2 regions of the Rhizobium sp. CNPSo 3670 genome follow, and region 2 is predicted to be linked to the other one. Evidence: riboswitches for the same ligand, from Rfam matches in the RefSeq annotation. Region 2 holds a riboswitch; the other holds the start of a gene.

Region 1 (15,107 bases), on a different contig from region 2:
GCAGGAATGTGGCGATCATCGCGCGCGTGCCGCTGGCAAGTGGTCTTCTCTCCGGCAAGATCAGCCGCGAGACGCAGTTTGCCAGCGACGACCATCGCAATTTCAACCGCCACGGCGAAGCTTTCGATGTCGGCGAGACCTTTGCCGGCGTACCTTTCGAGGTCGGGCTGCAGGCGGTTGAGGAAGTGCGCAAGCTGGTGCCGGCCGGCGTCACTATGGCCGCCTTCGCGCTGCGTTGGATCCTGATGGCTGAAGCCGTTACTGTCGTCATCCCCGGCGCCCGCAATGCCGAACAGGCGAGAGCCAATGCGGCCGCAGCCGATCTCGCGCCGCTCTCGCCCGATGTGATAGTGGCGACGCGCGAGATATACAATCGGCTGATCGCGCCGCATGTGCATCAGCGCTGGTAAGGCTGGAGCGAGTCGCTTTTATTGAAGGCTGCAGCGAGCCGAGAGCGGCCCCTCACCGGCTGCCGCCATCGACCGGGGTCGCGGCACCGGTTTCGACCCGTCCTCCGGACCCCCGCGAGCGGGGCGAAGGGATATGCCGCACGTGCTTCCTTCACCTCGACGTTGCGCTTGGCACGTCCCCTCGCCCCGTTTTAACGGGGAGAGGGTTAGGATGAGGGGCAGCTTTCAGTTCGTGGCACTCAGTTCGACCGGAAAGAACAAGGTCTCGCCGGAAGAGTCGCTCACACGGTCATTATCGGTGACAGCGTAAGGCTTGCCGGAGGCGTCGAAGGTGAAGCCTTCGAGCTTGTCGAGCACATAGCCGTTCGTCACGGCCTTGAGTTCGTCGAGGAAGTCGTGTGCTTCGGTCTTCTTCACGACCGGCAGTTCGGTGCCGAGCTTGGCGGGCTTCAGTTCCGAGATCGCCACCTTGTAGAGCTTCTTCAGCCTGGCGGCGTCGCCGACGAGGTTGTCGCGCTCGATGATGTAAACGTTGTCGCCGTGGGCGGAGATCTCAGACAGGCCGACCCAGCCGCTTTCCGTCTTGTCGAGGGGATAGCGCACGGCGCCCCATTCCTTTTTCTTCGGATTGTAGGAGACGAGCTTGACGAAGCCCTTCTCGTCGTCACCCCACTCGCGCTGGACGGCCATCCAGAGCGTGGCATCGTCGCCGGTGCCGACAATGGTGACACCCTCGAAGCCGTAGCGAATTTCGTTGGCGGCGAGTTCCCTAGGCAGAGCAATCTCGGCCTTGATGTCGCCCTTGGCATTGACGTTGTAGAGCGCATGCGGGACGAGGCGCTCGCTGTTTCCCTCCGAGGCGAGCCAGAAGGAGCCGTCGGCTGCGACCGCAATGCCTTCGATATCGAGCTTCTGGGCCGGACCACCGTCGCGCTTGACGACGAGGGCGTCGGTGATCACGGCCGGTTTCTTGCTGGCGTCGATCGTGTAGATCGTCGGCTGCGAGCCCAGAACGCTGTCGCTGACGGCGTAGAGCATGCCCGGTTTTCCGGGAACGGCGGCGAGACCCGAAAGCGCTGCGAAACCGATCGGATTGCCGTCCTTCTCGGCGGAGACGATCTGTGGATAAGCTTTTTCGCCTTCCGAGCGCTCGTAGATCATCACGTGCGAGCGCACTCCGCCGTCCTTGCCGAGATCGAGTTCATTTGCGGTCGCAAAGAGATTACGCTGGGGGATAGCGACCCCGCCTTCCGGCGAAATGCCCGACGGCAGAAGCTGCACGAGTTCGGGGTCGGCGCCGGTATCCTTATAGACGCCGACGACCGAGGCGCGCTCGGCAAGCAGGAAGAAATACTGGTCATCGCCGAACTTGGCGGCTTCGAGACCTTCCGGCTCGACGCCCTTCGATCCCGAACGGCTTTCCGGATAATGGCCGATATGGGCGACGGCGCGTTCGAAGGATGCGCCCGATTCGTAGAGGACCTTGCCCGTCTTGTCGAAGATGGTGAAGCCGCGCGAGCCGCCCTGATAGTCGCCTTCATTGGCGACGACGAGGCGGTTGTCGTCCAGCCACTTCACGGCGTCCGGCTCGCGCAGCACGCCCTTCGATTCGCTCGAGAATTTCAGGGCGCGGTCGCGCTTCGTGTCGATGCCGGAGAGATCGACGCTGCCGGCGGTAAAGTGGGTCTTCACCTGAGCCGTGTTGGCGTCGATGATGACGATCTCGTTATTTTCCTGCAGCGTGAGCGCAATCTCGTTCTGCCCGTTGAAGGCCACGAATTCCGGCTCCGGATCTTCAGGGGCAACACCGGCGAGACCGTTCAGCGCCACATGCTTGATGGCGCCGCAGTCGACGGTGCCGTTGTTGACCTGGAAAACGGCGAGCTCGCCGGCCGGCATCTGCGGGATCTTGCCGTCATTGACCTCTTCGTCGCGTTCGTTTTCGATCGCGATGGCGCCGAGCGTCTTGTCCTTGTTGAGGGCAATCGAATCCGGCTGGCCACCGAGATCGCAGATGTTCTCGATCTTCTTCGTCGCCACGTCGACGATTGCGAGGCGGCCTGAGGGCTTGGCCTTGCTTTCGGAGGTGTTGACGGCAACCAGCGCCTTGCCGGCGCTCGAGGTAACCGATGTCGGCTCGCCATCCATCATCAGCGCGCCGGCGGCTTTCGGGGCCTTGGCGTCGGTAATGTCGATGAAGCCGATCGCGCCGAGCGGACTGTCGCTATAGATCAGTGTGTTGCCGTCGTCGGTCGCGGTGATGATTTCCGCGGATGTCGGCGACAGCTTGTCCTTGTCAGCAGGCAGGTTCTGGGCGACCGGGAAGGAGGCGATGCGGTTGAAAACCGGCTCGGCCGCGGCCGGGACGGCAACGGATGCGAGAAGCACGGCAGCGAGCGCTGCCTTGCGCGATAAAATTGTCATGAAATCCCCCAATGTCGAAAGATCGAACAGAGGGGTTTTGCGGGACTGCCATGACAGAGACATGACAGTCCGCGAGTTTTCAGAGGTCGGCGTCAGGCCGGCTGCCTTTCCCGGCGCATCTCGTTTTGCATGATGAAGAGCGACGCTGAAAGAATGAGCGCGGCGCCCAGCCAGAGATAACCGGCCGGCGCATAACCGAAAAACAGCCAGCCGGCGAGCACGTTCAGCGGCAGCTTCAGATCATCGAATGGCTGGACATAGGCGGCGTCAGCACTGGCATAGGCTAGGGTCAGCAGATATTGCGCCACGACCGTCAGGAGGCCCGCCACAAGGAAGAGCGCGAGTGTCGTGCCTGTCGGTACGGCGAAGCCCGCCGCAAGTGCCAGACCGCCGTTGATCGGCGTCAGCAGCACCAACAGCCAGACGGTGATGGTCTCTGGCCTCTCGATACCGGTCAGGCCCTTGGTGATGAGCGAGGAGGCACCCCAGAGCAGTGCCGAGAGCACCGGCAGGAGCGCTGCGCAGGTGAAACTATCAGACCATGGCTGGAGGATGATCATCACGCCGGCAAAGCCGACACCGGTCGCTGCCCAGCGGGCCGGGCCGACGCGCTCACCGAGGAACAGGCGGGCACCGAGAATGATGAAGAAGGGTGAGGTCATGACCAGCGCGATCGCCTGCCAGATCGGCACTGAGGCAAGACCGGAAACCCAGGCCTCGACACCAGGCGCGGCAAAGAGGACGCGCACGACGTGCCGCCGGGGATAGTCGGTACGCATCGCCGCAAGGCTTGCGCAGGAAGGGCAAGGAGAAGAGGAAGGCAAAGGCATATTGCCAGAAGGCTGCGGAGGCTGGCGGAAAGGCGAGTTTCATGGTTAGCCACTGGGTGAAGACGTTGAGCAGCGAGAAGGCCACGCCTCCAAGCACCATGAAAGCAGCGCCGGCAAAAGGCGCGAGAACGCGGCATTGTAAGGGAAATCTGATTCATGTCTTCCATCCAGAACTACAGCGCCGCGCGTCTTTCCAGACGCGCAAAGGACGCTGTAGCGCTTTTAATTGCTGCATAATTCATCCTTAAATCGATTCCGATTTAAGGAATTATGCAGGCGACCAACATAAATCAGGACGCATGAGGCGACGGCGCGCAGGGGCCGGCAGTCCCCTGCCCGCTCACGGCCATGCTCATTCTCTTTCTTCCGGACTATACCGTCGGCTCCGGAATCGCACCGGATCTGCTGACCCTTCCCCGGCCGAAGCTTGAGAAGGCGCTCGCGGGCTCGGGCCACAGCCCTTACCGCCGGTGGGGACTTTCACCCCGCCCTGAGAACAGCATTGTTGGTAAGACAAAGCGCTGCATACGGCAAGCGGCAAAACAAAAGGGGTCCGGCAGCGCCGAACCCCTCGAAAACCTGCTCAGCCGTTCTCGTTTACGGCCGGCGGATGATGAATCAGCCGTTGACGGCGTCCTTCAGGCCCTTGCCGGGCGTGAACTTCGGCACGTTGCGGGCTGGAATATCGACTTCAGCGCCGGTCGACGGGTTGCGGCCCTTCGTTGCAGCGCGATGAGAAACGGTGAAGCTGCCGAAACCAGCGAGGCGGATATCGCCCTTGTTCTTGAGTTCGGCCTGGACAACGTCGAAAACCGCGTCAACAGCGGAAGCCGCGTCAGACTTCGTCAGTCCTGCCTTTTCGGCCACTGCGGACACGAGTTCATTCTTGTTCATGTTTCCACCCCTTTCTAAATGGTATGAAACGACTCAAATGTAAGCTAGGCGCAGAATAGGTTTCATCAGGCCCGCCGGGAACCCAAAAGCCCTGCAAATCAAGGAAAAGCAAGCGTCTCCATGACGTTTTCACAAAAAAGGCTGGCGTTTCCGCCAGCCTTTTTGCGTCTTTTGCTTCAATCGGGCATAAATGTGGCAAACGCCACTCAATGCGCGATCGTTGCGCCCGTATCGTCGAGGCCTTCGACCGACGTGATGACGGGCGTTTCCACCGTGCCATCCCACTCGATCGGCTCCGGCCGACGGATCAGCGCATGCTTGATCACCTCGCCCATCCGCGAGACCGGGATGATCTCCATGCTGTTCTTCACGTTATCCGGAATCTCCGCCAGGTCCTTGGCGTTTTCTTCCGGAATCAGCACTTTCTTGATGCCGCCGCGAAGCGCCGCAAGCAGCTTTTCCTTGAGACCGCCGATCGGCAGCACCCGGCCGCGAAGGGTGATTTCACCGGTCATCGCCACATGCTTGTTGACCGGGATGCCGGTCATGATCGAAACGATGGCGGTTGCCATGGCGACACCGGCCGACGGGCCATCCTTCGGCGTCGCACCTTCCGGCACGTGCACGTGGATGTCGTTCTTTTCGAACATCGGCGGTTCGATGCCGAAATCGACAGCGCGCGAGCGGACGTAGGAAGCCGCCGCCGAGATCGATTCCTTCATGACGTCCTTCAGATTGCCGGTAACCGTCATGCGGCCCTTGCCCGGCATCATCACGCCTTCGATGGTCAGCAGCTCGCCGCCGACTTCCGTCCAGGCAAGGCCGGTCACGACGCCGACCTGATCCTCGCCCTCAGCTTCGCCATGGCGGAAGCGCGGGACGCCGAGATAGTCGGCGATGTTGGCGGCCGTCACGTGAACGGACTTCGTCTTGCCCTTGATGATCTCGGTGACCGCCTTGCGGGCGAGCTTCATCAATTCGCGTTCGAAACTGCGGACACCGGCTTCGCGGGTGTACTGCTGGCTGATCGCCATCAGGGCATCGTCGCTGACCGAGAATTCTTCCGGCTGCAACGCATGTTCCTTGATAGCCTTCGGCAGCAGGTGCCGCTTGGCGATCTCGCGCTTTTCATCTTCGGTGTAGCCGGCGATACGGATGATCTCCATGCGGTCCATAAGCGGTGCAGGGATGTTCAGCGTATTCGCGGTCGTGATGAACATCACATCCGACAGGTCGTATTCGACTTCCAGATAGTGGTCCATGAAGGTCGAGTTCTGCGCCGGATCGAGCACTTCGAGCAGGGCCGAAGACGGATCGCCACGGAAATCCATGCCCATCTTGTCGATTTCGTCGAGCAGGAAGAGCGGGTTGGACTTCTTCGCCTTCTTCATCGACTGGATGACCTTGCCGGGCATCGAGCCGATATAGGTGCGGCGGTGACCGCGGATTTCGGCTTCGTCGCGAACGCCGCCGAGCGCCATGCGGACATACTCACGGCCGGTCGCCTTGGCGATCGACTGGGCGAGCGAGGTCTTGCCGACGCCCGGAGGGCCGACGAGGCAGAGGATCGGGCCCTTGATCTTGGTGGCGCGAGCCTGCACGGCGAGATATTCGACAATGCGTTCCTTGACCTTGTCCAGACCGAAGTGATCGGCCTCGAGGATCTTCTCGGCATTGTTGAGGTCGGCCTTGATCTTCGACTTCTTGCCCCACGGAATGCCGAGCAGCCAATCCAGATAATTGCGCACGACCGTGGCCTCCGCCGACATCGGGCTCATCTGGCGCAGCTTCTTCAGCTCCGCCTCGGCCTTTTCACGGGCCTCCTTGGACAGCTTGGTCTTGGAGATGCGCTCTTCCAGTTCGCTCATCTCGTCACGGCCTTCCTCGCCGTCACCGAGCTCCTTCTGGATCGCCTTCATCTGCTCGTTGAGATAATATTCGCGCTGGGTCTTCTCCATCTGGCGCTTGACGCGCGAGCGGATGCGCTTTTCGACCTGCAGCACCGAGATCTCGCCTTCCATGAAGCCGAGAGCCTTTTCGAGACGCTGCTTGACGCTCGTCGTCTCCAGCATCTCCTGCTTCTCGGTGATCTTGATCGACAGATGCGAGGCGACCGTATCGGCGAGCTTGGAATAGTCGTCGATCTGGCTGGCGGCACCGACCACTTCCGGCGAAATCTTTTTGTTCAGCTTCACATAGCTTTCGAATTCGGAAACGACCGAGCGCGACAAGGCTTCCAGTTCGACCGGATCGTCATGGGGCTCCTCGAGCACATGGCCGAGCGCCTCATAGAAATCCTCACGGCTCGTATAAGTGTCGATCTCGGCGCGGGCGCGGCCTTCGACCAGAACCTTGACGGTGCCATCAGGCAGCTTCAGCAGCTGCAGCACGTTTGCCACGGTGCCGACATTGTGGATCGCCGAAGGGTCCGGATCATCGTCGCTGGCGTTGATCTGCGTCACCAACATGATCTGCTTGTCCGAGCCCATGACCTCCTCGAGCGCACGGATCGACTTTTCCCGTCCGACAAACAGCGGCACGATCATATGCGGGAAAACCACGATGTCACGCAAAGGCAGAACAGGGTAGGCAGTGCTGCTCGCTACAGACGTTTTCTTCGTCATTTTTTATCCTTTCCATCGTCCCGTTGCCGGGCTCTTTGCACGGCCGCTTGGGATCAGCCGGCACTCTCACTTGGCCTACAAGTGGAGGTTCTTACTATGCTTTTCAAGCCACGCTAACGCCCGCGTTCCCCGGATATGACAGCTTCGTTACAACGGAACACCAGCACTATGAAACGCGTGGCTGGACCGGCGCTTACCACTTCCGACCCGGCTATATACAACGCCAGCAATACACTCACGGAATCACTGCATCATTGCCAAGCATCGCCCCTTGCGCAACATCGGCAAAGGCAAGCTCCAGTTCCCACCGGCAAAATACTAACAGCGCCTCGCATGGTTTTTCAAATAGAAAGGGGCTCGCCTATGGCAAGCCCCTTAAAATAACGGTGCGAACCATAAGATTACGCGGAAGCGTTGGCTTTTTCTTCCTGACGATCGGCATAGATGTAGAGCGGACGAGCCGAGCCGCGCACCACCTCCTCCGAGATGACCACCTCGCGCACGCCTTCCAGCGTCGGCAGTTCGAACATCGTGTCGAGCAGGATCTTCTCCATGATCGAACGAAGGCCGCGGGCGCCGGTCTTGCGCACGATCGCCTTGCGGGCGATTTCGCGCAATGCATCCTCGTGGAAGGTGAGTTCCACATCTTCCATCTCGAACAGCCGCTGATACTGCTTGATCAGCGCGTTCTTCGGCTCGGATAGGATCTGGATCAGCGCGTCCTCGTCGAGATCCTCGAGCGTCGCCAAAACCGGCAGACGGCCGATGAACTCGGGAATGAGGCCGAACTTGACCAGATCTTCCGGCTCCAGTTCGCGCAGGACTTCGCCGACGCGGCGGTCGTCCTGAGCTTTCACAGTCGCGCCGAAGCCGATCGAAGTCTTCTCGCCGCGGGCGGAGATGATCTTGTCGAGGCCGGCGAAGGCGCCGCCGCAGATGAACAGGATGTTCGTCGTGTCGACCTGCAGGAATTCCTGCTGCGGGTGCTTGCGGCCGCCCTGCGGCGGAACGGAAGCGACCGTGCCTTCCATGATCTTCAAGAGCGCCTGCTGCACGCCCTCGCCCGAGACGTCGCGGGTGATCGACGGATTGTCGGACTTGCGCGAAATCTTGTCGACTTCGTCGATGTAGACGATGCCGCGCTGCGCGCGTTCGACATTGTAGTCGGCCGCCTGCAGGAGCTTCAGAATGATGTTTTCGACATCCTCGCCGACATAGCCCGCTTCCGTCAGCGTCGTCGCATCCGCCATGGTGAAGGGAACGTCGATGATGCGGGCGAGCGTCTGGGCCAGATAGGTCTTGCCGCAGCCTGTGGGTCCGACGAGCATGATGTTGGACTTCGCCAGCTCGACTTCGCCGTTCTTGGAGGCGTGCGCCAGGCGCTTGTAATGGTTGTGAACGGCGACCGACAGGATCTTCTTCGCCTGCCGCTGGCCGATGACGTATTCGTCGAGGACCTTGATGATGTCCTGAGGCGTCGGGACGCCGTCGCGGGACTTGACCATCGAGGACTTGTTCTCCTCGCGGATAATGTCCATGCACAATTCGACGCATTCATCGCAGATGAAGACGGTCGGTCCGGCAATCAGTTTCCGGACTTCGTGCTGGCTCTTTCCGCAGAACGAACAATAGAGGGTGTTCTTGGAGTCGCCGCCGTTGCTGCCGCTGACCTTGCTCATATCACTTTCCTTCCAGCACGCCGCATTTCAAGGCGAAATCGCGGTCCACTCTATCAGCTCCTGGCGGCACTCCGTTTCCGGAGCCTTTGCCGAGAAGGGCTTCAGGGGCTACAAACCGGTCCCAATCAACCATGTCAGGGTCCCGGCGGCAACGAATTCCCCTTCGAATGCCGAATGCTATGTCATAAAAATTCAACATAGCATTAATAGTTACTATTAGCGTCTTCGTCGCCAGTTGAAAGCCTTGTTCGATCACAAATGAGATAGAACTGTGGCGAGGAAAACACCATCCCAATTAATTACTAGGCCTGCTCGCCTTCCATCTCGAGGCGTGATGTCAGAACCTTGTCGATGACGCCCCAGCCCTGGGCCTCGTCCGCATCCATGAAATGGTCACGATCGAGCGTCTTTTCAACTTCCTCGTAGCTGCGGCCGGTGTGCTTGACATAGACCTCGTTCAGCCGGCGCTTCATCTTTAGGATGTCGCGGGCGTGGCGCTCGATGTCCGAGGCCTGGCCCTGGAAGCCGCCCGAGGGCTGGTGAACCATGATGCGGGAATTCGGCGTGGCGAAGCGCATGTCTTTATGGCCGGCCGCCAGCAGCAGCGAACCCATGGACGCGGCCTGGCCGATGCAGAGCGTCGAAACTGCCGGTTTGATAAACTGCATCGTGTCGTAGATCGCCATGCCCGCGGTGACGACGCCACCGGGAGAATTGATGTAGAGAGCGATTTCCTTCTTCGGGTTTTCCGCCTCGAGGAAGAGAAGCTGGGCGCAGACGAGCGTCGCCATGTGATCCTCGACGGCGCCGGTCAGGAAGATGATGCGTTCCTTCAACAGACGGGAATAGATGTCGTAGGAGCGTTCACCGCGGTTGGTCTGTTCGACGACCATGGGCACGAGGGCCATTGCGGTATCAACTGGGTTTCTCATGTGCGTCCTTTGTCAACGTCATGCCGGCACGCCGGGAATCAAAGAAAATGTCTTATCCCTACATAGAGTGTCCCTGCCCTCCTCTTCAAGACACGCATTGGGATAACGTTAAGAAGACGGGGCAAGGCCCCAGGGCTTGGGCGCCGAAAGCCTCTTTCTCGCAAACGCCTGTCGGCGGCGAGCCCTCGATGTCGTCTCCCCTCGCTTTTCTCCATGACAGAATGAAGAAAAGGTTACTCCATTCGACAGCGCTCAAGCACGTTTACCCAACGGAAAGCCTATCGCCAGATACCGGCCGAAAATCGTGCCGCAGTGCAACGACATTAAGGAAGTGGCGAGCTTCCTCCGCAAGGATGCGGGCCAACAGACAAGGTCGACGGGCAAGGGGTTGCTGCCGTGTTCAATATCGCTACAGGTCTCGCCATCTGGTGTTCGGAGGCCATGACGCTCGCTCTGGTGCTCTTCGTCGCTTGGCGCCACAATGTCAGAAATGAAGCCTATCTCTATTGGGGCCTGGGCTTCTTTCTGACCGCCATAGGCTTTGCGATGATCTCGCTGCGCAGCGAAATCCCCAGCCTGTTTTGCATTGAGGTGGGCAATGCCATCGCGCTGCTCGGCCAGAGCGCCTGGGTGGCGGGTTTTCTCGCACTCGACCGCAAGAAGATCGAATGGTGGGCTCTGCTGCCGCCGGCAATCTGGCTGGCCGGGGTCTTTCTGCCCTGGGTCAACACTGATTATTCCAACCGCGTCGTGCTCTATAACCTCGCTTCGGCGACGGGCGCCACGGCATTGGCCATGGCGGTCGCCGCCGGCGACATCCGCCGTGAGCGCACCCGCACTAAGCTTATGGGAGTGTTCGTCATCCAGGGCTGCCTGTGTTTCGGCTCGGCGCTGACGATGGCGGTTACGCTGCCGAGCGATATCGAGGCAACTAATCTCGGCGGCGTCTCGGCCATGGCAAGCGCCTTCCTGCTCACCATCGCCTTCGCGCTTACCTGTCGACTGGTGATGGAGCGCTCCGAACGGCATCTGCGCGCCATGACGCTGACCGATTCCCTGACCGGCGTGCTCAACCGCCGTGGCCTGCTCGGTTATTTCGAGTCAATTCAGGAGAGAGCCCATAGCGAGCAGCGGCAGGTCGCGGTGATCCTTTTCGACCTCGATCATTTCAAGCGCGTCAACGACCGTTTCGGCCATCAATCCGGCGACGCGGTGCTCACCGCCTTCGCGCGCATGGCCCGGCAATATATTCCAAACAACATCTTCGGCCGCATGGGCGGGGAAGAATTCGCCGCCTTCGCAGCTGTCGCGGATCAGACGGAAGCCGAGGCGATCGCCGAAGCGATCCGTACCGAATTCTGCCGCCTTCCCGTCAGCACTGGCGAAGCAATCGTTCCGGTCACGGTGAGCATCGGCATCGCGCTCGCCTCCTCGATCGAAGCCAATATCGACAAACTGATCTCAGCCGCCGACCGGGCTCTCTATGCGGCCAAGGCCGCCGGCCGCAATTGCACGGTCACCTTCGGCGAAGAGGAAGCGGCGGCTCCAGCGCCAGCCACGCCGAGCACCACCGCCGGCGAACTCGTGCCCACGGTCGACGACCAGGTCGAGGCGCTGCGACGCATGGGCACGCTGTCACGGGCCGGTTAGCCGCAAGTCTGAAAACAGATTCAATCCCCAGGCTTAGACAAAAATTCTCGATATGGTCAGCGCGTCTGATCGGGCGTGCCCGGCTTCCGCCGGCCTTTCTCTCCCGCATCTTTTACAGGCCGGACAAATCCGTTAAGCCTCAACGCATGACCATACCGCCCTTTCTCTCGATCGATCGCGCCAGCCGCCATGTCTCGCTGGATGCTCGCAACCCGGCCTTCTATGGCAATCCGAACGCCGTCTATGCGGCTCTTCACGCCCACTGCCCGACCTTTTATTGGGAGGAGCAGAAACAGTGGTTCTTCACCGGCTACGACCATGTGAACGGACTGTTGCGCGACCGCCGCTTCGGCCGGCAGATCCTCCATATCGCCAGCCGGGAGGAGCTGGGCCTCGCCGAGCCGATGCCGCATCTTGAAAGTTTCGATCTCTCGGAACGTTACTCCCTGCTCGAGCTGGAACCGCCGGAGCACACGCGTCTGCGCACGCTCGTCAACCGCGCCTTCGTCTCACGCCATGTCGAGAAGATGAAGCCGGAGCTTGTCGCGCTTGCCAATCGGCTGATCGACGGCTTTGCGGAGAAGCGCGAAGTCGAGCTGCTCTCGGCTTTTGCCGACATCATCCCGGTGACTATGATTGCCCGCATGATCGGCATCCCCGAGGAGATGGGGCCGCAGTTGCTCGCCTGGTCGCATGCCTATGTGCGCATGTACATGTTCGGCCGCACACGCCAGCAAGAAGAAGAGGCCGAACGGGCGGCCAGAGAATTTTCCGACTATGTCAGAGGGGTAATCGCCGAACGCCGGGCAGAGCCTCGCGATGACCTGCTGACCCACATGATCCGCACGGAGCACAAGGGCCAGTATCTCACTGAAGAAGAACTCATTTCAACGACGATCGTGTTGCTCAATGCCGGCCATGAAGCGACCGTGCACCAGATCGGCAACTCCGTGCACACCATCCTCAACAGCGGTCGAGATCCGGCAGAACTCTTCCGGGACGATGCGGCGACGGAGCGCACCATCGAGGAGACCCTGCGCATCTGCGCGCCCGTCCACATCTTCCAGCGCTGGGCGCTCGAGCCCGCGGAGATCGACGGCGTTTCGTTCAAGCGCGGCGAAAAGGTAAGCCTCATCCTCGCCGCCGCCAATCTTGACCCGGCGAAATTCACCGATCCCCTCGCCTTCCGGCCTGATCGCAACGAGGCTCCAAACCTCTCCTTCGGCGCCGGCATCCATTTCTGCATCGGCGCGCCATTGGCGCGGCTGGAACTCAACGTCGTGGTACCGATCCTGTTCGAACGGCTTCCCGGCCTCAGGCTGGCAAAGACGCCCGTCGTCAAGGACGTCTATCATTTCCACGGGCTCGACCGCCTGGATCTCCGGTGGTGATCGGCACAGTATCCCAGATCGGCCGAAGTTCCGCCCAGCCTGCTGCCGCGATCTCGCGGCATTACGCTGCCTGTTCTTGAAGCTTGCTGGATATGTCGAGCGCCGACATCGGTTTTCCGATCAAATAGCCTTGCAGTTGGTCACAGCCGGCCTCCCGCAAGATCGCCGCCTGACGGCTATTCTCGATGCCCTCCGCCGTAACGGGAATCTGCAGAGCGGTCGCCAAAGAGATGGTCGCCTTGAGAACATCGGCGCCATTCGAGGCCTGGTCAAGAGCGGAGACTAACGAGCGGTCGATCTTCATCCGATCAAAGCCGAACTGCCGCAATGCGCCGATGCTTGCATAGCCGCAGCCGAAGTCGTCTAGCGCGAATTTGATACCGACTTGCTTGAGGTGATCTATCGACCGACGCGCCTGATCCGGATTGGTCATGAGGACGCCTTCGGTGATTTCCAACGTCAGCCGCCTCGGATCGAAATCGAGTTCCTGTAGGAGGGAGATCACGTCGGCGGCAAATTCCGGATTGCAGAGCTGAACCGGCGAGACGTTGACGGACAGGGCCATACCTGGCCAATTTCTGGCGTGCTCGATCGATGTTTTCAGCATATGACTGCCGAGCGCATCGATGAGGCCGCATCTTTCGGCAAGCGGAATGAAAATTTCCGGACTGATATTTCCTGTCGCAGTGCGCCAGCGGGCCAGCGCTTCAAGACCGGTCACCGCGCCCGTCGTCGCAGAAACGAGAGGTTGGAATACGGCTTCGATCGCGCCATTGCTGAGCGCATTCTTCAACAGAGCTTCCAGTTCAGCGATCCTTTCGCGCTCCCGATCCAGCTCGGGGTCATATTCGATCGCCCGGCCTTTGCCATTTTCCTTGGCGCGGTAGAGGGCCATATCAGCCCTGCGCAAAAGCTCCAGCGGCTCAATGCCTGCATCACGCGCAGCAGCTCCGATACTCGCACCAACTTCGATCGTTCGTCCGTCGATTTTGAAGGGTTCGACAAACAGCGCCAGAATGGTTTCTTCTATCTCCTGACGCGGAGCAGTGCCGGCCTGGACCAGAGCGAATTCGTCGCCTCCCAACCGGGCCGCAGCAACGACTTCGGGATGACAGGCGATCAGCGCGTTCGAAACGATCCGGATAAGGTCGTCCCCCACCGCATGACCCCAGGCATCATTGACGGCCTTGAACCCATCAAGGTCGACCAGATAGAGGCGGGGCGGCGCACTATCCGAACCCTCCAGGTCTTCCAGCAGGGCGAGAAGCCCATGCCTGTTCAGCAGGCCGCTCAGACTATCGTGATTTGCTTCGAAAATCGCTGCCTGCGCCAGTTGACGCAGACGCCGCGCTTCGGCTGCGCCCACCAGCAGAACGCCCGCCAGGAATAGCACGAGGATGATGATGGCGGCTGCAACGAAAGGGTAGACCTGTCGGAACACGGCGCTTCCCGGCGCTTTGCTCGGCCAGACGAGATGGCCGATGACGCCACCCTTCATATCCGTAATCGGTGTGTTCAGCAGACCCGGCTCGGGCGCGGCGGCAAGGCGCAAGCCCTCGAGTTCGTGTTCGTTTGACAGCGTACTGAGGACGTCCGAGTTGAACTCTTTGTAAAAGCTCAGCACGCTGAGCTTCGGAAGCTCGCCTTCTTTCTCGAAAGGCTGGATTGGCTGTGATGCGATGACAGCGATTCCGGTTTCCGTCTTAATGAAATTGACTACCGGCGCCTGTGGGAAATCGATGGCCGTATTGATCTGCCGGTAGAAAGCTTCGCCGAAAAAGGCGCTTGGCTGGAAGGGCTCGCCTTTGGCATAGGCGGAGACGATCGACGAGCGATCGGGACCGGTCACGATGGCACCGTCATAGAGCGGGTAATCCTCGCTGGTCTTTCCCCAGTTCTCATAAGCCCAATCCGCGGCTCCGGGAGTTGCGATCGCCTTATAGGCATCATCCCATACGGCGTTGTCGGTTGTCGTCGCGCTCAGGCGGCTGACAAAGGCTGCGATCGCTGCGCGTGAGGCGCGACTGGCCCTGGCATCGTCGATTTCGTTCGCCGATCGGGTCATCGAGGCCACGACGTGGGCCATGAGGCCGGTCAGAACGAGCGCGACGACAAGGAAGAAAACGGTGGTCGCAATGATGGAAGACGTTTGGGTCCGAACGTGCCTACCCGCAAGATTCGACGACATGCCAATCCCGAAAAGATGAATTTCAAGGCCATGTCTATAGTGACGGCAGGAGACATCATGTCCGCAATGCGCTGCAGATAAGGTC
Region 2 (15,107 bases):
TCTAATGTCAACGCGCCGCCGATGCGGCCGATATACCGCGGCTTGCGGTCGACGACCGGCAGCATGCCGCTGAAGAAGACGAGATTGCCTGTCCGGATCGCCTCGACATAGGCCCCGAAGGGCGTCGGCGGCGGGGGAAGCGTGATGCCGAGGTCCCGCAGCCGCTGTTCCGCGCCGGCTGCCTGCGCTTTTTGATGGTTTACCATTTGCCCAGATGTGCGCCGCCGTCGACGTGCAGCACCTCCCCGGTGATGCGTGGGGCTTCCGTCAGGAAGAGGACCGCTTCGACGATCTCGTCGACATTGGAAATGCCTGCTATCGGAGAGAGCGTGCTCAGGAAATCCTTCGGATTGTCCTTGTGCAGTGGCGTGTCCACGACACCGGGAGCGACGATATTGAAGCGAATTTTCTCGTTCGCATATTCCATCGCCAAGTTTTTGGAGATGGCGTTGATGCCGCCTTTCGTCATCATCGACACCGAAGCGGAGAAGCCGGCGATCGGATGATCGGTCAATGGCGTCGTGATGCTGACGACGCTGCCGCCTGACTTCTGCGCGCGCATCTGGCTGACGGCCAGCTGGGTCAGATGGATGAAACCTTCGAGATTGGTCGAAGACAACGTCCGGAAATCCGTCATCGTGAAATCGACAAACGGCTTGGCCAAGAAGATGCCGGCATTGTTGACGAGCGCGTCGATAGAGCCGAAGCGATCGATCGCGGTCTTTGCAACCCGCGCTGCGGTTTCGGCATCGCCGATGTCGCCATCGACGAGAGCCAGCCGGTCGGAGGCCTCGAAGGCGTCCGAGGCGCTGACCCGGCGCGAGGTGGCGACGACATTGTAGCCGCGCGCGATAAAGGCGTTGACGAGGCCTGCGCCGATACCCTGGGAGGCGCCCGTGACGATGACAGTCTTATTCGTAGTCATGTTGAACTCCGTGATCTGGTTCGGGCAACGTCGCGCCTGATCGGCCGGGTCGCTCGAGATGGGGCCGCCGCGATCGCGCCGCCATCGGCTTGTTGTTCGTTTTCGCAAGAGGAAGATGGCGAAAACTCCATTCCCCGATTAGATGGAAATATCTGGATTCTCTTTTGCATCAGTGCAAAAGTGGGCGCATGGCCGATCTCAACGACATCGCCGTTTTCGTGAAGGTGGCGCAGTATGGCGGCTTCAGCCGTGCGGCCCATTCCCTCGGCATGCCGGTTTCAACCGTCAGCCGGAAGGTGACGTCCCTCGAAGAGCAGCTCGGCGTAACGCTGCTGCAGCGCACGACCCGCAAGCTCAGCCTCACCGCACAGGGTCGGGCCTATTACGACAGGTGCAGCGAGCCGCTCGCCCATCTCATGGACGCCGAGCAGGCGCTGACGGAGACGCAGAGGCAGCCGGAAGGCCCGCTGAAGATCTCCGTGCCCGTCATCTTCGGGCAGGACGTCTTCTACGAATTCATCTCGTCCTTCCTGAGGACATATCCCGATATCCAGATCGATCTCTTCGTCACCAACCTTTTCCTCGATCTGGTCGCCGAGAATGTCGATGTCGCCATTCGTTTCGGCGAACTCAAGGATTCTTCCATCGTCGCGCAGCGGCTCGGCCGGAGTGTGCGCTATCTGGTTGCGACGCCCGACTATCTTGAGGGCAGGGCCCTTCCATCAAAGCCCGAGGACCTGAAGGATCATCGATGCGTGCTCCTGAACGGCCGCAACGGCGAGGCGGATTGGCATCTCGTCAGCGGCCGCAAGTCGGCCCACGTGCGCGTGTCCGGGCCGGTCTCCAGTCGGGACTTCGAGGCGGTCAGCGCCTTTACCTATCGCGGCCACGGTATCGGGCTGCTGCCTTCGACCTATTGCGACGAAGAGATCAACCGAGGCGAGCTCATTCGCCTGCTGCCGGACTGGTCCTCGCCGGAAATCTTCGTGCACGCCGTCTATCCCACCCGCCGCTTCCTGCCGCTGCGCCTGCAGGTTTTTCTGGAAGCGCTGAAGGCGTGGAAGAACCCTTTATGGTCGCCTTTGCGTTGAGGTCCTGGAAAGCTGCATGGCAGGAGAGTCTCTCTATGAGTTCCCCGCAGCGGCCTCGAGGGGCAAGGCAGGCGCTCCTGATATCACTGAAAATTGAAACCCCGCACGAGGCCGGGCGTCCTTCGCCGGCCAAGCTGTGTTACATTTCCCTGCTCGATGCGCGGGGATTTGCCGATGCTGGCCACACTTGCGGTGCTCATGGGTCTTACCGGAGTCGTGCCGACAGCTGGGGCGGGCGCAAACGAGGTTGATGTGACGCTGGTGCTTGCCGTCGACACCTCGCGGTCAATGGATTTCGAAGAGATCGGCATTCAGCGCGACGGTTATGTCGAGGCGCTCAAGCACAAGGAATTCATCGATGCGGTCAAGGGCGGGCTCACCGGCCGCATCGCCATCAGCTATTTCGAATGGGCGGGCTATGTCGTCCAGGATTCGATGATCGACTGGCAGGTGATTGAGACGGAAGCGGATGCGATCGCCTTCGCCGATAAGCTTGGCGCCCGGCCGATAGCCACGCAACGGCGCACCTCGATCTCAACAGCCATCGATCAGGGCGCCAGCATGATCACCACCGGACCCTTTCGCGGCAGGCGTGAGGTGATCGACGTCTCCGGCGACGGTCCGAACAATTCCGGCAGCCCGGTGACGGGCACCAGGGACAAGGCGGTGGCGTCGGGCATGATCATCAACGGGCTGGCGATAATGCTGCGTCCTTCCGATGCTCCCGGAGGGCTCGACAAATATTACGCCGATTGCGTGATCGGCGGCCCCGGCAGCTTCGTGCTGCCGGTCCACAGGATTGAGGATTTCGCCATCGCCGTGCGCCGCAAGCTGGTGCTCGAGATCAGCGGCATTTCACCCTCGCCGACGGTGGAGAGGATAGCCGCCGACGCGCCGACGGCGGACTGTCTAATAGGCGAGAAGCAGTGGCGGGATATATTCGATCGGTGAGTCGCGACCTGATGAGCCCGGAGAGGGTATGCCGTGTGGTTGTCACATGGCATACCGACAAAGCAAAGAAGAAAGCATCTGCCACTCGAAGAGCCTCACCTTGAGGTGCCGACGGGCAAGGCGGCTGCTCCGTGCCGCCACCTATAACGGCAGCTGCCTGCCGGCCTGTTCGCTGACCATGTATTCGGCGTACCAGTCCGGCCAGTTCTCGTCGTGTTTGCCGCCATTGCGCTTCTCGTGTTCGCCGTGGGCCTCGGCGGCGCGGCGGAGGGCGGCCGCGAGGTCGCTCGATGTCGAGAAGGCCGTCTCATCGGCGTCGATGCGTCCTGGCAGGCGTGTGGTGACTTCCTGGAACAGCCAGCCGTTGCCATCGGGATCCTTGAACGAGGCGAAGGAACGATAGCTGCGGTGGTCGGGGTCGCGGCCGGCGATGCGCAGGCGCCCGAAGAGATAGGGCTCGTCCTTGCCGGCGTAGACGCCTGAAGCATCGTGGAAGACCTCGCTCACCTCGACGCCGCGGGCGATGAGATCGCGCCTTGCGGCCTCGACGTCGGAGACGATGAGATAGAGGCCTTGGGCGGAGCCGGGAGCGGCGGCGGTGACATTCTTGCCGAAGATGATCGCGCAACCGGAGCCCGGTGGGGTGAACTGGATCACGCGGAAATCGGCGTCATTGGCGAAATCGGCGTCGAGCCTCCAGCCAAGGCTCTCGTAAAAACGTTTGGCACGGTCGACGTCGGAAACGGGAATGACGACCACTTCGAGCTTGGTGTCGACCGGTCGTGTTTTCATGGATTCGGTTGGGGGTTCACTGCGCATTGCATTGCTCATCTTCAGCTCCCTTGAGGTTTGGACGCATTAAGAATGGCGATACATGTCGGGATCGAGTGGACCACAGCCCGGGTGGAGCGTCGAATCAATTCTTCTGTCGACATGAAGAAGACGGCGGGCCATCCCGCCGTCTGTTGCGCTAGCTTTTAAGCAGCAAGGGCGGCGCGCGTTTTGCCGATCATCAGAGCGGCGCGCGCAGCCTCGCGGCCCTTTTCGACGAAATGAGCGCGGTAGATCTGCGTGTGATGCTCCGTTTCCTGATAGTGATGCGGTGTCAGTGAGACCGACAGCACCGGAACGCCGGTATCCATGCCGGCGCGCATCAGGCCATCGACCACGGCCTGGGCGACGAATTCGTGGCGGTAGATCCCGCCATCGACGACGAAGGCGGCGGCAATGACGGCGGCATAGCGCCCGCTCGCGGCAAGATCGCGCGACAGCAGCGGCATTTCGAAGGCGCCGGGGACGTCGAATACGTCGATCTGTTCGGCGGGAACAAGCTGTTGGAAACCTTCGAGCGCACGGTCGACGATATCGGCGTGCCAGCCGGCTTTGACGAAGGCATAACGGGTGGGTGTCATGGTAATCTCCTTTGGCGTACAGACACATCACCCAAGGCGATCACGAGCATCCGCAGCCAGCCCGGAGGGCAGCAGCAGCGCACGTTCTCTTTCATCCGGACTATGACCGTCGGCTCAGGCATCTCACCTGATCTGCTGACCCTTCCGAGGAAGGCGCTCGCGGGCTCGCAATCGAAACTGCATACCGCCGGTAGGGACTTTCACCCCGCCCTGAGAACGGCGCGGACAATAGGGCCAAGGCGGCGGGCTGGCAATAGGGAAGACGTTTTCGTCCGAAGGGCACGTGCCCCATCACCCTTGCGCAGCGCGCGCATCCACCTACATGCTTCCGCTGAGGACATCCATGTCGAAAAAGCATGCTGCTCGGCCTCATTGAGGGGTAGAGCAGCAATCATGGGAGAGAGCGATGCCAGAATCTTTCGTCGTGCGCCGCGAGGCGCATCTTGCGGCGCCGCCGGCGGCGGTGTTTGCACTGATGACCGATCCCGAGAAGATCCTGCGCTGGATGGGGACGGAGGCCGAGGTCGAGCCGGAGCCGGGTGGGCTCTATCTCGTCAACGTCACCGGCGCCCGTTTTGCGCGTGGCTCGTTTCGCGAGGTGGTGCCGGTGCATCGGCTTGCCTACAGCTTCGGCTGGGATGGCAGCGAGGTGGTGCCGCCGGGATCGAGCCTGGTCGAGATCGACCTGATCGAGCAAGGAGGAGGAACGCTTTTGCGGCTCACCCACAGCGGTCTGCCGAGTGCGGAGCAATGCGCCGGTCATGAGGAGGGCTGGGCGCATTATCTCGGCCGGCTCACGGAAGTCGCGGTCGGGCGGGACCCGGGTCCAGATCCTTTTTACGGAAGGACATGAACGGTTTTCGGCAGGCGACGGGATGCTCCCCAAGCGCTTGACGCTACGGGAAGAACGGTCCGCTGCGGTCAAAAAAAGTGCTGCTTTATCGTCCGCAACATGAACGCGCAGTTCATCTCCAGTTCAATTTGGCGGTCCTAAGGTGATTGCGGCTGGATGAAATGGAGTTTTCGATGAAGGCACTTTCTATCGCGGCTGCCTTGCTCGCTGGCAGCTTCTCGATTGGCACAGCTCAGGCGATGCCGATCGGGGCAATCAAGGTTGAGAGCACTGTCACAAAGGTCGACTACGCCTGTGGTCGCGGCTGGCATCTGACCCGCTGGGGCGAATGCCGGCGCAACTGGCGCCGCCCGCCGCCTGTAGCTTTCTATGGCGGTCCGCCCCGCTGGGGCTGGGAGCGGCGTCATCGCGATTGGGATGGCCCGCGCTGGCGCTATGAGGGGCGCTGGGACCGCGAACGTCGCTGGCGCGATGACTACTAAAACTCTTTGACAGAGGCAAACGAACGAGGGCCGGTGCGATGTTTCGCCCGGCCTTTATCAGCTGAAATAACGCTGCGCTCAGATGCGGCTGACGAGCCAGTGCTTTCCGTCGATCAGCTCTTCGAGCTCGGCCGGATGCTTGACACCGAACTCGAACCATTCGACGAGTTCCTTCGCCTTCCGTTTGCTTTCTTCGGCTGTAAACTCGATCCCATAACGCGCGCACCAGCGCCGAAGGATCGACGTCAGCAACGTCATGTCATTCCCGTCCAGCGGGTCTTTCGGCCAGTATGTCGTGCCCATAGCAACCCCTCAATCGCTAATGACAAGTTCGCACATAATCGAATCAATGTCGCGCAATTTAAAGGTGTTTATTGGGTTGTTTTCCACCGTGATGAATGGTTTTCCACAGACTTGTTTGGAGGTGGGGTTGACAGGGTTGCGGAGGGACTCGGCGGGGGCAAGTGCCGATAGGAAATCCACCACAGGTGTCAGGCTGATGTCCCGGGGTTGCCCGCGTCCTGTTGCAAATGCCAATGTTAACCCATGGATCTGCCTTCCTCCATTGCCTGGCTGATTGACGAGGCTGCGGCTTCGCCCGGCCCCGAACGGTTTCTGGCCGAGCTCGGGCGCCGGCTGCTGGCCGACGGCCTGGAGCTTTCCGGCGGCGCGCTGACACTTTCGGTGCCGCATCCGATCATAGCGCGGCGTAGCTGGCTGTGGCGGGCGGAAACCGGAGCCGTCATCGAGGCGCTGGGGTTTGCCGCCGCACCGCAAAGCGATGCCGGGCGCGAATGGCTAGCCGGGCTCGGGCCGGTTTGGGAGGAGAGGATTGGAGCTTCGCGGGACGGCGCCGTGCTCGGCTGGGCGGGCATCGGCAAGGGGGCAGGGGCGGACGAATTTTCTCCTGATGAAGCCGCGCGGCTGCAGGACGTCGCGCGTTTTGCTGCGGCGCCGCTCGCAGCCCTTGCGGCGCGGGAAGCGCAGGCGGCGCTGCTGGAAGCCTACCTCGGCCGGCGCAGTGCGGCTCGCGTTCAGTCGGGTGCGCTTGCCCGGGGGACCGGCGAAACCATTCGCGCCGCTCTTCTCTGCGCCGATTTGCGGGATTTCACCGCGATTTCCCAAGTGACGGAGCCGCAGGCGATGATATCCGCGCTCGACGCTTATTTCGACCGCGTCGCCGGCGCCGTGCATGCCTTCGGCGGCGAGGTGCTGAAATTCATCGGCGACGGCGTGCTGGCGATCTTTCCCGTCACTGCTGCTTCCGGCAACGGGGCCGGAGCTGATCGAGAGGCCTGTGAGGCGGCGCTTCGGGCTGTCGCCGCCTGCCGCGCCGGCATGGTTCATCTCGATCGGATGCGTGAGGCTGAGGGGCTGGCGCCGCTGCCCTTCGGGGCCGCCCTGCATTTCGGCGAAATCCTCTGGGGCAATATCGGCGCCGCCGACAGGCTTGACTTCACCGCCATCGGCCCGGCGGTCAATCTGGTCAGCCGGCTGGAAGGGCTCTGCAAGCCGCTCGGCCACAGCGTGCTGATCTCAGGCGCCGTGGCGGCGAATACCCAGGCCGCGCTGACGCCGCTCGGCGAGCACGCCCTGCGCGGCATCGCCGAGCCGTGCGCCGTCTTCACTTTGGCTGAGGATTGAGCCTGAGATGAGAACTGTCCGCTTGTGCAAGCAGTGCCGTCCCTTCCCAGAAACAGCGCAAAAGAATCATGATTGTTAAACTCCGCTTTTTTGGCTAAAGCCTCTGCCGGTCAGAGGGGAGTTTTCAGATATGACTCGATACGTACATAAATTTTTCTCGGCCCTCGGCCTGTCCGCAATGCTCGTGGCAGGGGCCGCGCAGGCCGATGACGGCAAGAAAGTCTCGGTCGTCGACGATCGCGGCGTCACCGTCGAGGTTCCGGCACAGCCGAAGCGCCTTGCCTCGATTTCCTATTTCGCAGATGACGTCGCGCTGGCACTCGGCATCAAGCCGGTCGCCAGCACCTATATGACGAAAGGCCGCGAGCCCGAATTCCTGCTGGGCCGGACTTCCGGAATGAAGCAGATCGGCCAGCGCGCTAAGCCCAATCTGGAACTTCTCTCCGAAGCCAAGCCGGATCTGATCGTCGCGATCCGCCGCTATACGGTCGGCAATGCGGCGCAGCTTCAAAACATCGCGCCCTACGTCGCCTATAATATGGAACTGCTCGAAGAGAGCTACAGCGAGACCGCCGCCCTTTCCAAGCTGCTCGGCCAGCCCGAACGCGGCGAGCAGCTGAACGCCGAATTCCGCAAGCATCTTGCGGAATTTGCCGCCAAGGCGCCGAAGGGCGTTCACCCGCGCTTCCTGATCATGTGGGGCGGCGCGACACCCTTCGCCTTCCACACGGAAAATACCTCGGCCTCGATCGTCGCCGCGATCGGCGGCGACAATGTTCCGGGGCCGAAAACTCCGGGCGGCGAGTTCGGCATCGACCTCAGCCTCGAAACCATGCTCGAGAAGGATCCGGAGGTCATCTTCGTCTATGATTCCGGCCCGGATCGCCCGCATGAGAGCAACCCGATCTGGTCGCAGCTGTCGGCAGTCAAGAACAACCGCGTCTTCTACGTCGGCGACCAGTGGGTCGAGACCAACGGCCCGATCGCCCGCGAAATCGTGCTGCGCGAGGCTGCGCACTACCTTTACCCCGACACGTTCCCGGCTGTCGATGTCAAGGCCGAGGCTGCCAAGCTGATCCCGGCCGAACTGCAGAACTAAGTCCAAGGAAAAGGCCTGCGATGAGCCCCCGGCAATCATTCCTGGCCATAGGGCTCATTGTCGCGGCCGCGATGCTGGCGGCGATGCTCGGCTTGCTGGTTGGCGCTAAGACGCTTTCGGCCGAGACAGCGCTGCGCGTGCTCCTGGCGCCCGACGGCAAGCTCGAATCTGTCCTCGTCTGGACGCTGCGGCTGCCGCGCAGCCTGGCGGCGGCCGCCGGCGGGGCGGGCCTTGCCGTTTCCGGCTACTTGCTGCAGACGCTGACGCGCAATCCGCTGGCCGATCCCGGCATTACCGGCGTGACATCCGGGGCGGTCGCGCCGATCGTCTGCTGCTTCGTCTATCTGCCCTGGCTTTCGCCTGCCTATTATCCCTTCATCGGCCTTGCCGGCGGGGTCTTGGCTGCCTCGGTGACATTCTGCGTTTCGCGCGGCGGGCAGGGGCGGCCGCTGCAGCTCGCGCTCGGCGGCGTCAGCGTCTCGCTGTTCTTAAGCGCGATCACCACCTATGTGCTGCTCTTGACCGGGCCGCAATCGGCATCGCTGCTCTTCTGGCTCGCCGGCGGCTTCCAGGGGCGCAGCTGGTCACATGTCCTCTATATGCTGCCCTGGACGATCGCCGGGGTTGCCGGGGCGCTCCTTTTGCGGCGCGTCATCGGCATGTTCATGCTGAGCGATCATGCGGCGGCCGGCATGGGCCTGCAGCTCGGCCTGTGGAAGCCCCTCGTTCTCATCCTTGCCGTCATTCCGGTCGCGGGCGTTGCGCCCGTCGCCGGGCCGGTCGCCTTCGTCGGTCTTGCCGCTCCCCACATCGCCCGGCTGCTGAAACCCCGCGGCACGGGTTGGGAGATCGGGTTGAGCGCCTCGCTCGGCGCGCTGATCGTGACGGTCGCCGATGTTTTCGCGCGCAGCATCGCCATCCCGCGTGAACTGCCCGTCGGCATCATCACCGCAATGCTTGGCGGCCCGATCTTCATCTATCTCGTCCAGCGCGGGCGGCTGAGCCTCGCGGGTGAGACGCGATGAGCGCGCCGGCATCGACATCGGCCGGTTCGGCAAGTCTCGGCATGGCCGTCGCGCTTGGCGTCTTCGCCATCCTGTCGCTTGCGGCGGCTGTCTTCCTCGGCGTCGCCGATATTCCCGTGGCCGACGTCGCGGCCGTGTTGACCGGCGGCGGCTCGGCGGAAGCGCGGCTGATCATTTTCGATATCCGGCTGCCGCGCATCGCCACCGGCATTCTCGCCGGCATCCATTTTTCGCTGGCGGGATATCTGCTGCAGACGATCACCCGCAATCCGCTTGCCGATCCGTCGCTGATGGGCGTGTCGCAGGGGGCGACGCTGTCGGTGACGATCTTCCTGCTCCTTACCGTCTATATTTTCAAACCAGGCTCGAACACGCTGGCTGAACTGCCGGTCGCATGGCTGCCGGCGGCAGGTCTAGCCGGCGGTCTGCTTGCCGGCGGCGTCATCTATCTGCTTGCCTTCCGTCTCGGCCTCAGCGCGCTACGCATCACGCTCTGCGGCGTGGCGGTCGGCGCGGTGCTACATGCGGTGGCGATCGGCCTCATCGCCGGATGGGGATCGGCCCGCATCGAGATCATTCTCGAATGGCTGTCCGGCAGCCTTTACGCCCGCAGCTGGGATCACGCGCTCTTCCTGCTGCCGTTCACCATCGCCGGCCTCACCATGCTGCCGGTGATCTACCGGCCGTTGATGCTGCTGCAGTTCGATGCGGCCGTCGCCCGGTCCTTCGGGCTCGGCTATCGCAGGCAGTTCTCGATCGTGCTGATCGTCTCCTGCGCGCTTGCGGCAAGTGCCGTCGGCGCGGTCGGGCCGATCGTCTTCGTCGGGCTCATCGTGCCGCATCTCGCTCGCTTCCTGGCCGGGCGGAATTTTAGGCTGTCGCTGGCGCTGACGATCGTGCTCGGCGCCGTCGTCGTCGCGCTCGGTGATCTCATCGGCCGGCTACTCGGCCATGCCGAGGAAATCCCGATCGGCGTGGTCACGGCCGTTTTCGGCGTGCCGCTTCTGCTCGCGCTGCTGCGCAAAACCATGTGAGGCCGAAATGCCATTGTCCTGTTCCGACCTCTCGGTCGTCTACAACAAGCGAAAGGCCCTCAGCGGCTTCAGCCTTTCGCTCGAAAAGGGCGAGATCCGGGCGCTGATCGGCCCGAACGGCTCTGGCAAGAGCACGGCGCTGCATGCGCTGGCGGGCCTCATCCAACCGGCTGCGGGCAGGGCGTCGTTCGACGGCGTCGCCGTCGCCTCCATGTCGCGCCGGATGCTGGCAAAAAGGCTCGCCTTCCTGCCGCAGCAGCCGGCCGCACCGGATGAAATGACCGTCGCCCAGCTCGTGCGCCAGGGCCGCTATCCGCATGTCGGCCTGTTCCGCTCTTATGACAGCCGCGACGAAGAGGCGATCGAATGGGCGCTCGAAAACACCGGCCTGTCCGATTTGGCCGACCGCAGCCTGCGTGAATTGTCCGGCGGTGAACGGCAGAGAGCGTGGATTTCAGCTGCACTGGCCCAGGAAGCGGAGATCCTGCTGCTCGATGAGCCCACTTCCTTCCTTGATATCGGCTATCAGGTCGAGGTGCTCGATCTCCTGCATCGGCTGAGCCGGAAGAAGGGCGTGACCATCGTCATGGCGATCCACGACATCAACCAGGCGATTGCCGTCAGCGACCGCATTTCGCTGCTCGAAAAGGGGCAGCTCAGGTTCGATGGCCCGCCGCGTGAGCTTGCCGAATGCAACCTCGTCCAGGACATCTTCCGCGTCAGGGGCCGCTTCGTCCAGGTCACGCCCGACAGCCCGCCGCATTTCGATGTCGAGCTGATGCGGCTGCAGCCGGCAGTATCTAGCGCTTTACCAACCTGAAGACGATTTTCGTCTGGGTGTAATAGTCCAGCGCATCGGCGAAGTCAGGCGTCCAGCCGTCCGCAACGAAGGGGATGAAGCCGTCATATTCGAGCTTGCGTGCGGAGACGTCGAAGCCCGCTTTTTCGAAGGCGCGGCCGTAATCGGTGATCGACCGATCCTGAACGACGGTGTTGGTGCGGTTGGCGACGAGCTCGCGCCATTTCGGCCAGAGCGGATTGTCCGTGTGGCAGCCGGTCACCGCATAATAGACGCCGCCTGATTTCAGTGCCTGGCGGATATCGGCGGCGTGCGCGTCGATATCGGGGACGAGATAGATGACCTCATGGCTGACGGCGAGGTCGAATTCCTCGCTCCAGCCCTCCAGTCTGCCGCCGACCTGATGCTGGATCGGCAGATTGCCTTTCAGCGTCTCGGCCTTGGCGATCGAGGTTTCGGCTATGTCGATGCCGAGCGCCTTGCGGAAGGGGCGGATCGCATAAAGGTGCCGCAGCAGGCCGCCCTGATTGCAGCCGAAATCGAGCACGCTCTTATCGGAGAGGTCTCGCTCGAGCATCAGATCGATCAGGTGGCGCCAGATGGGCGCATGTCCATCGGCCATCCTGTCCTCGGCATCGGGGTCGATGTACCAGGTACCAATGTTTTTCTGCGCATCCTCAGCCATCCCTCACCCTCACATCATGCGGATCGTGGCGCCGGTCTTAGGGTGCGTGATTGTGCTTGGCTAGGGCCGAAGCTGGTTTTCAAGCACCTTTCGCGGCTCCAAGTAACATTGCAAAGAAATGTTTGCAAAGATGTGTTTGCAATAGTACGCTTCAGCCATGAAAGATCCACGCTCCAAGCCTGCGGCAGATGCCGCCGCCTCCCGCACCGTCAGCCGGGTCGTGCCCGAACCCACCGCGCTGAAGGCGTTGGCGCATCCCGTTCGGCTGCGCATGCTCGGCATGCTGAGGATCGACGGCCCCGCCACTGCGACGCAGCTCGCCGTTCGGTTAGGCCTGAACAGCGGCGCGACCAGCTATCACCTGCGCCAGCTCGCCCAATACGGTTTCATCGAGGAAGCGCCGCATGTCTCGCGGCGCGACCGCTGGTGGCAGGCCCGCCACGAGCTGACCTCGGTTCCCCCGAGCGAATCCGAAGGCGAGGCGCTCGATCTCGACATGGCCTTCAACCAGGCGGCTCTCTCGCTGCAGGTCGGCCAGATGCAGCAGGCGCTGGAGGAATATGCCGAGCTGCCGGCGGAATGGCGCAGGGCGACAACGACCGACGACATCATCATCCCAATGACGGCGGAACAGGCCGAGGCTCTGACGAAGCGGCTGACAGGCATCATCCTTGAAGCGATGCGGGCCGCCCCGCCGCTGGGGGAGGCGACTTCCCGGAATCCTGGCATGGTTCCCTTCTATGTCATGCTGCACGCCTTCCCCTATCCGGGCCGGCTGCCGCACTGCGAGCGGGAGGACGAGCGGTGAGAGAAGGCAGGCCATTCCTGGCGCTTGCCGCCGCAGAGACACTTTCACTTTCTGGCACCCGGCTATCGACCATCGCCATCCCCTGGCTGGTGCTGAGCGCCACAGGCAGCCCGGTGCTGACCGGGCTGACGGCGATGATGGAGATGCTGCCTTATGTGCTCGCCAAGGCGCTCGGCGGGCCGCTGATCGACCGCATCGGCGCCAAGCGCATCGCGATCATCTGCGACACGGCTTCCGTGATCGCGGTCGGGCTGGTGCCGCTTCTCGATCTCTTCGCTGTACTGACCGTGCCGGTGCTGCTGCCCCTCGTCTTTGCCATGGGTGTGCTGCGCGGGCCCTCCGATGCCGCCAAGCAGGCGATGGTTCCCGATATTGCTGCGCTGGCAGCCGTGCCGCTCGAGCGGGTGACCGGCACCTCCAGCGCCATCGAACGGCTGGCCTCAACGGTGGGCGCTGCCGGCGCCGGCGCATTGATCGGGTTGATAGGCCCGGGTCAGGCGCTCCTCGTCAACGCCGCCACCTTCGCCGCCGCAGCGCTGGTCGTCGCGACCGGCATACCCGGCATGCGGCGCGCTCCCGATCGGTCCGTCGCGCCGTCGGGCAAGCTGCCTTCCTATCTCGACGATCTCCGGGAAGCCTGGCGCTTTCTCCGCGGCGACGCCGTGCTCGTCAGCATTGTCGCCATGGTGGCGATCACCAATCTGCTCGATCAGGCTTATCACGCCGTGCTGCTGCCGGTCTGGATCCGGGACGCCGGTCACGGGCCGGAGCTGCTCGGCGCGATGTTTGCCGTCTTCTCCGGCGCTTCCATCGCGGGCGCGGCGATTGCCGCTGTTATCGGCGAACGCATGCCGCGTCTGATCGTCTATACCGTGGCCTTCCTCCTGACCGGATTTCCGCGCTTCCTGATGCTCGTGGTGGATGCGCCGCTCGGCTCCGTGTTTGCAACACTCGCAATCGCAGGCTTTGCCTCCGGTTTCCTCAACCCGATCCTGTCGGCGGTGATCTTCGAGCGGATCCCCAAACCGCTGACCGGGCGCGTCACCGCGATGAACACCGCCCTGTGCTTTGCTCTCATTCCCTTCGGCGGCCTCGTCGGTGGCGCGCTGATCAGCACAATCGGGCTTGGCGCGGCGCTGCTCCTCTGCGGCCTCGCTTACCTCGCCGCGACCCTCTCTCCGCTGGCGCTCAAGAGCTTTCGCGGTTTTGACAAGGCGGTGGCATCAGCGCCGCGCGGGCCTAGCCTTGACCTCCGATTTCCTCGATCAACAGATCGATGAAGCAGCGGACGCGCGGCTCCAACACGCCTTTGTCGGAATAATGCGCCACGATTTTCGTGTCGTCGGTTTCTAGATCAGGGAGGACTTGCCGGAGACGGCCGGCGGTCAAATCGGCGGCAATGAGGAAGTTCGGCAGGAGCGCGATCCCGAAGCCGGCCAGGGCAGCGTCGTGGAGGGCTTCACCGCTGTCGAGTCTCAGGCGGCTGCGCCCCTGCGCCTTGATCCAGCCGCCACCGCTGCGAAAGCGCCAGCCCTGCCTTTGGTCGCGGTTGGTGAAGAACAGGCAGTCATGGGCGGCCAGATCCGCCATATCATTGGGGACGCCGCGTTCGGTGAGATAGGAGGGCGAGGCGCAGAGCAGCACCTTGTCACTGGCGATCACGCGCGTGATCAATCGGCTGTCGGCGGCCGACGACTTCGCGCCAATCCCGATCGCCAGATCGAAGCCATCCTCGACGATGTCGGTGGCGTGATCGGTGAAGCTCACTTCGACCTGCACGTTGGGCCACGTGCGAAGATATTTTTCGAGTAAAGGGAGCATGACCAGCCGCCCGAAGACATCGGGAACGGCGAGCCTGAGAACGCCTCGCGGCAAACCACTTCGCCCCGCAATGCTCGCCTCCGCCTCGTCGACCGATGCCAGGATCTGCAGCCCCTGGTCATAGAACACTCGTCCTTCATCAGTCAGGCTGAGTGTCCTCGTCGTACGGTTGAGCAGGCGCGCGCCGAGCCGCTCCTCGAGGCGGGTGACGGCCTTTCCCGCCGCGGAACGGGAGAGGCCCATGGCCTGCCCCCCGGCGATAAAGGTTCCGGCATCGACGACGGCCATGAAGATCAGGATGTCGTTCAGGTTAGTGCGCGGCATGAGGCAACTCGAGCGATTCGACTGCAGCCTTAAGTCGGTCGCGACGTGACCGATTCAAGGCTCGCATCATCAACGCCGACCGCGCCAGTTAGGTCCCGGACGCATCGAAATGATGCCGGCCAACGACAGCTGCCGTTTCGCATTACTACAGCGC

What was found. A riboswitch is a leader RNA that binds a small molecule or an ion and turns the genes downstream of it on or off. The one in region 2 is predicted to bind FMN.
Region 1: it holds a riboswitch for FMN, as region 2 does, so the genes downstream of both, AC13QO_RS04345 (DMT family transporter) here and AC13QO_RS12565 (6,7-dimethyl-8-ribityllumazine synthase) in region 2, are expected to answer to the same signal.

Annotation. Positions count from the first base shown of each region.
Region 1 covers NZ_JBXSOL010000003.1:230,935-246,041, reverse strand. The annotation lists gene AC13QO_RS04355 (aldo/keto reductase) at 1-410, shown strand, start outside; gene AC13QO_RS04350 (esterase-like activity of phytase family protein) at 636-2,834, opposite strand; partial or broken gene AC13QO_RS04345 (DMT family transporter) at 2,927-3,831, opposite strand; FMN riboswitch at 4,015-4,166, opposite strand; gene hupB (DNA-binding protein HupB) at 4,283-4,558, opposite strand; gene lon (endopeptidase La) at 4,765-7,182, opposite strand; gene clpX (ATP-dependent Clp protease ATP-binding subunit ClpX) at 7,584-8,861, opposite strand; gene clpP (ATP-dependent Clp endopeptidase proteolytic subunit ClpP) at 9,164-9,793, opposite strand; gene AC13QO_RS04320 (GGDEF domain-containing protein) at 10,190-11,443, shown strand; gene AC13QO_RS04315 (cytochrome P450) at 11,590-12,834, shown strand; gene AC13QO_RS04310 (bifunctional diguanylate cyclase/phosphodiesterase) at 12,896-15,022, opposite strand.
Region 2 covers NZ_JBXSOL010000010.1:46,432-61,538, reverse strand. The annotation lists gene AC13QO_RS12590 (RidA family protein) at 1-206, opposite strand, end outside; gene AC13QO_RS12585 (SDR family NAD(P)-dependent oxidoreductase) at 200-925, opposite strand; gene AC13QO_RS12580 (LysR family transcriptional regulator) at 1,114-2,016, shown strand; gene AC13QO_RS12575 (DUF1194 domain-containing protein) at 2,191-2,967, shown strand; gene AC13QO_RS12570 (VOC family protein) at 3,109-3,798, opposite strand; gene AC13QO_RS12565 (6,7-dimethyl-8-ribityllumazine synthase) at 3,945-4,379, opposite strand; FMN riboswitch at 4,459-4,601, opposite strand; gene AC13QO_RS12560 (SRPBCC family protein) at 4,786-5,232, shown strand; gene AC13QO_RS12555 (GCG_CRPN prefix-to-repeats domain-containing protein) at 5,406-5,714, shown strand; gene AC13QO_RS12550 (hypothetical protein) at 5,793-6,017, opposite strand; gene AC13QO_RS12545 (adenylate/guanylate cyclase domain-containing protein) at 6,261-7,358, shown strand; gene AC13QO_RS12540 (ABC transporter substrate-binding protein) at 7,489-8,457, shown strand; gene AC13QO_RS12535 (FecCD family ABC transporter permease) at 8,478-9,482, shown strand; gene AC13QO_RS12530 (FecCD family ABC transporter permease) at 9,479-10,516, shown strand; gene AC13QO_RS12525 (ABC transporter ATP-binding protein) at 10,524-11,336, shown strand; gene AC13QO_RS12520 (class I SAM-dependent methyltransferase) at 11,317-12,000, opposite strand; gene AC13QO_RS12515 (ArsR/SmtB family transcription factor) at 12,158-12,808, shown strand; gene AC13QO_RS12510 (MFS transporter) at 12,805-14,088, shown strand; gene AC13QO_RS12505 (LysR family transcriptional regulator) at 14,048-14,953, opposite strand.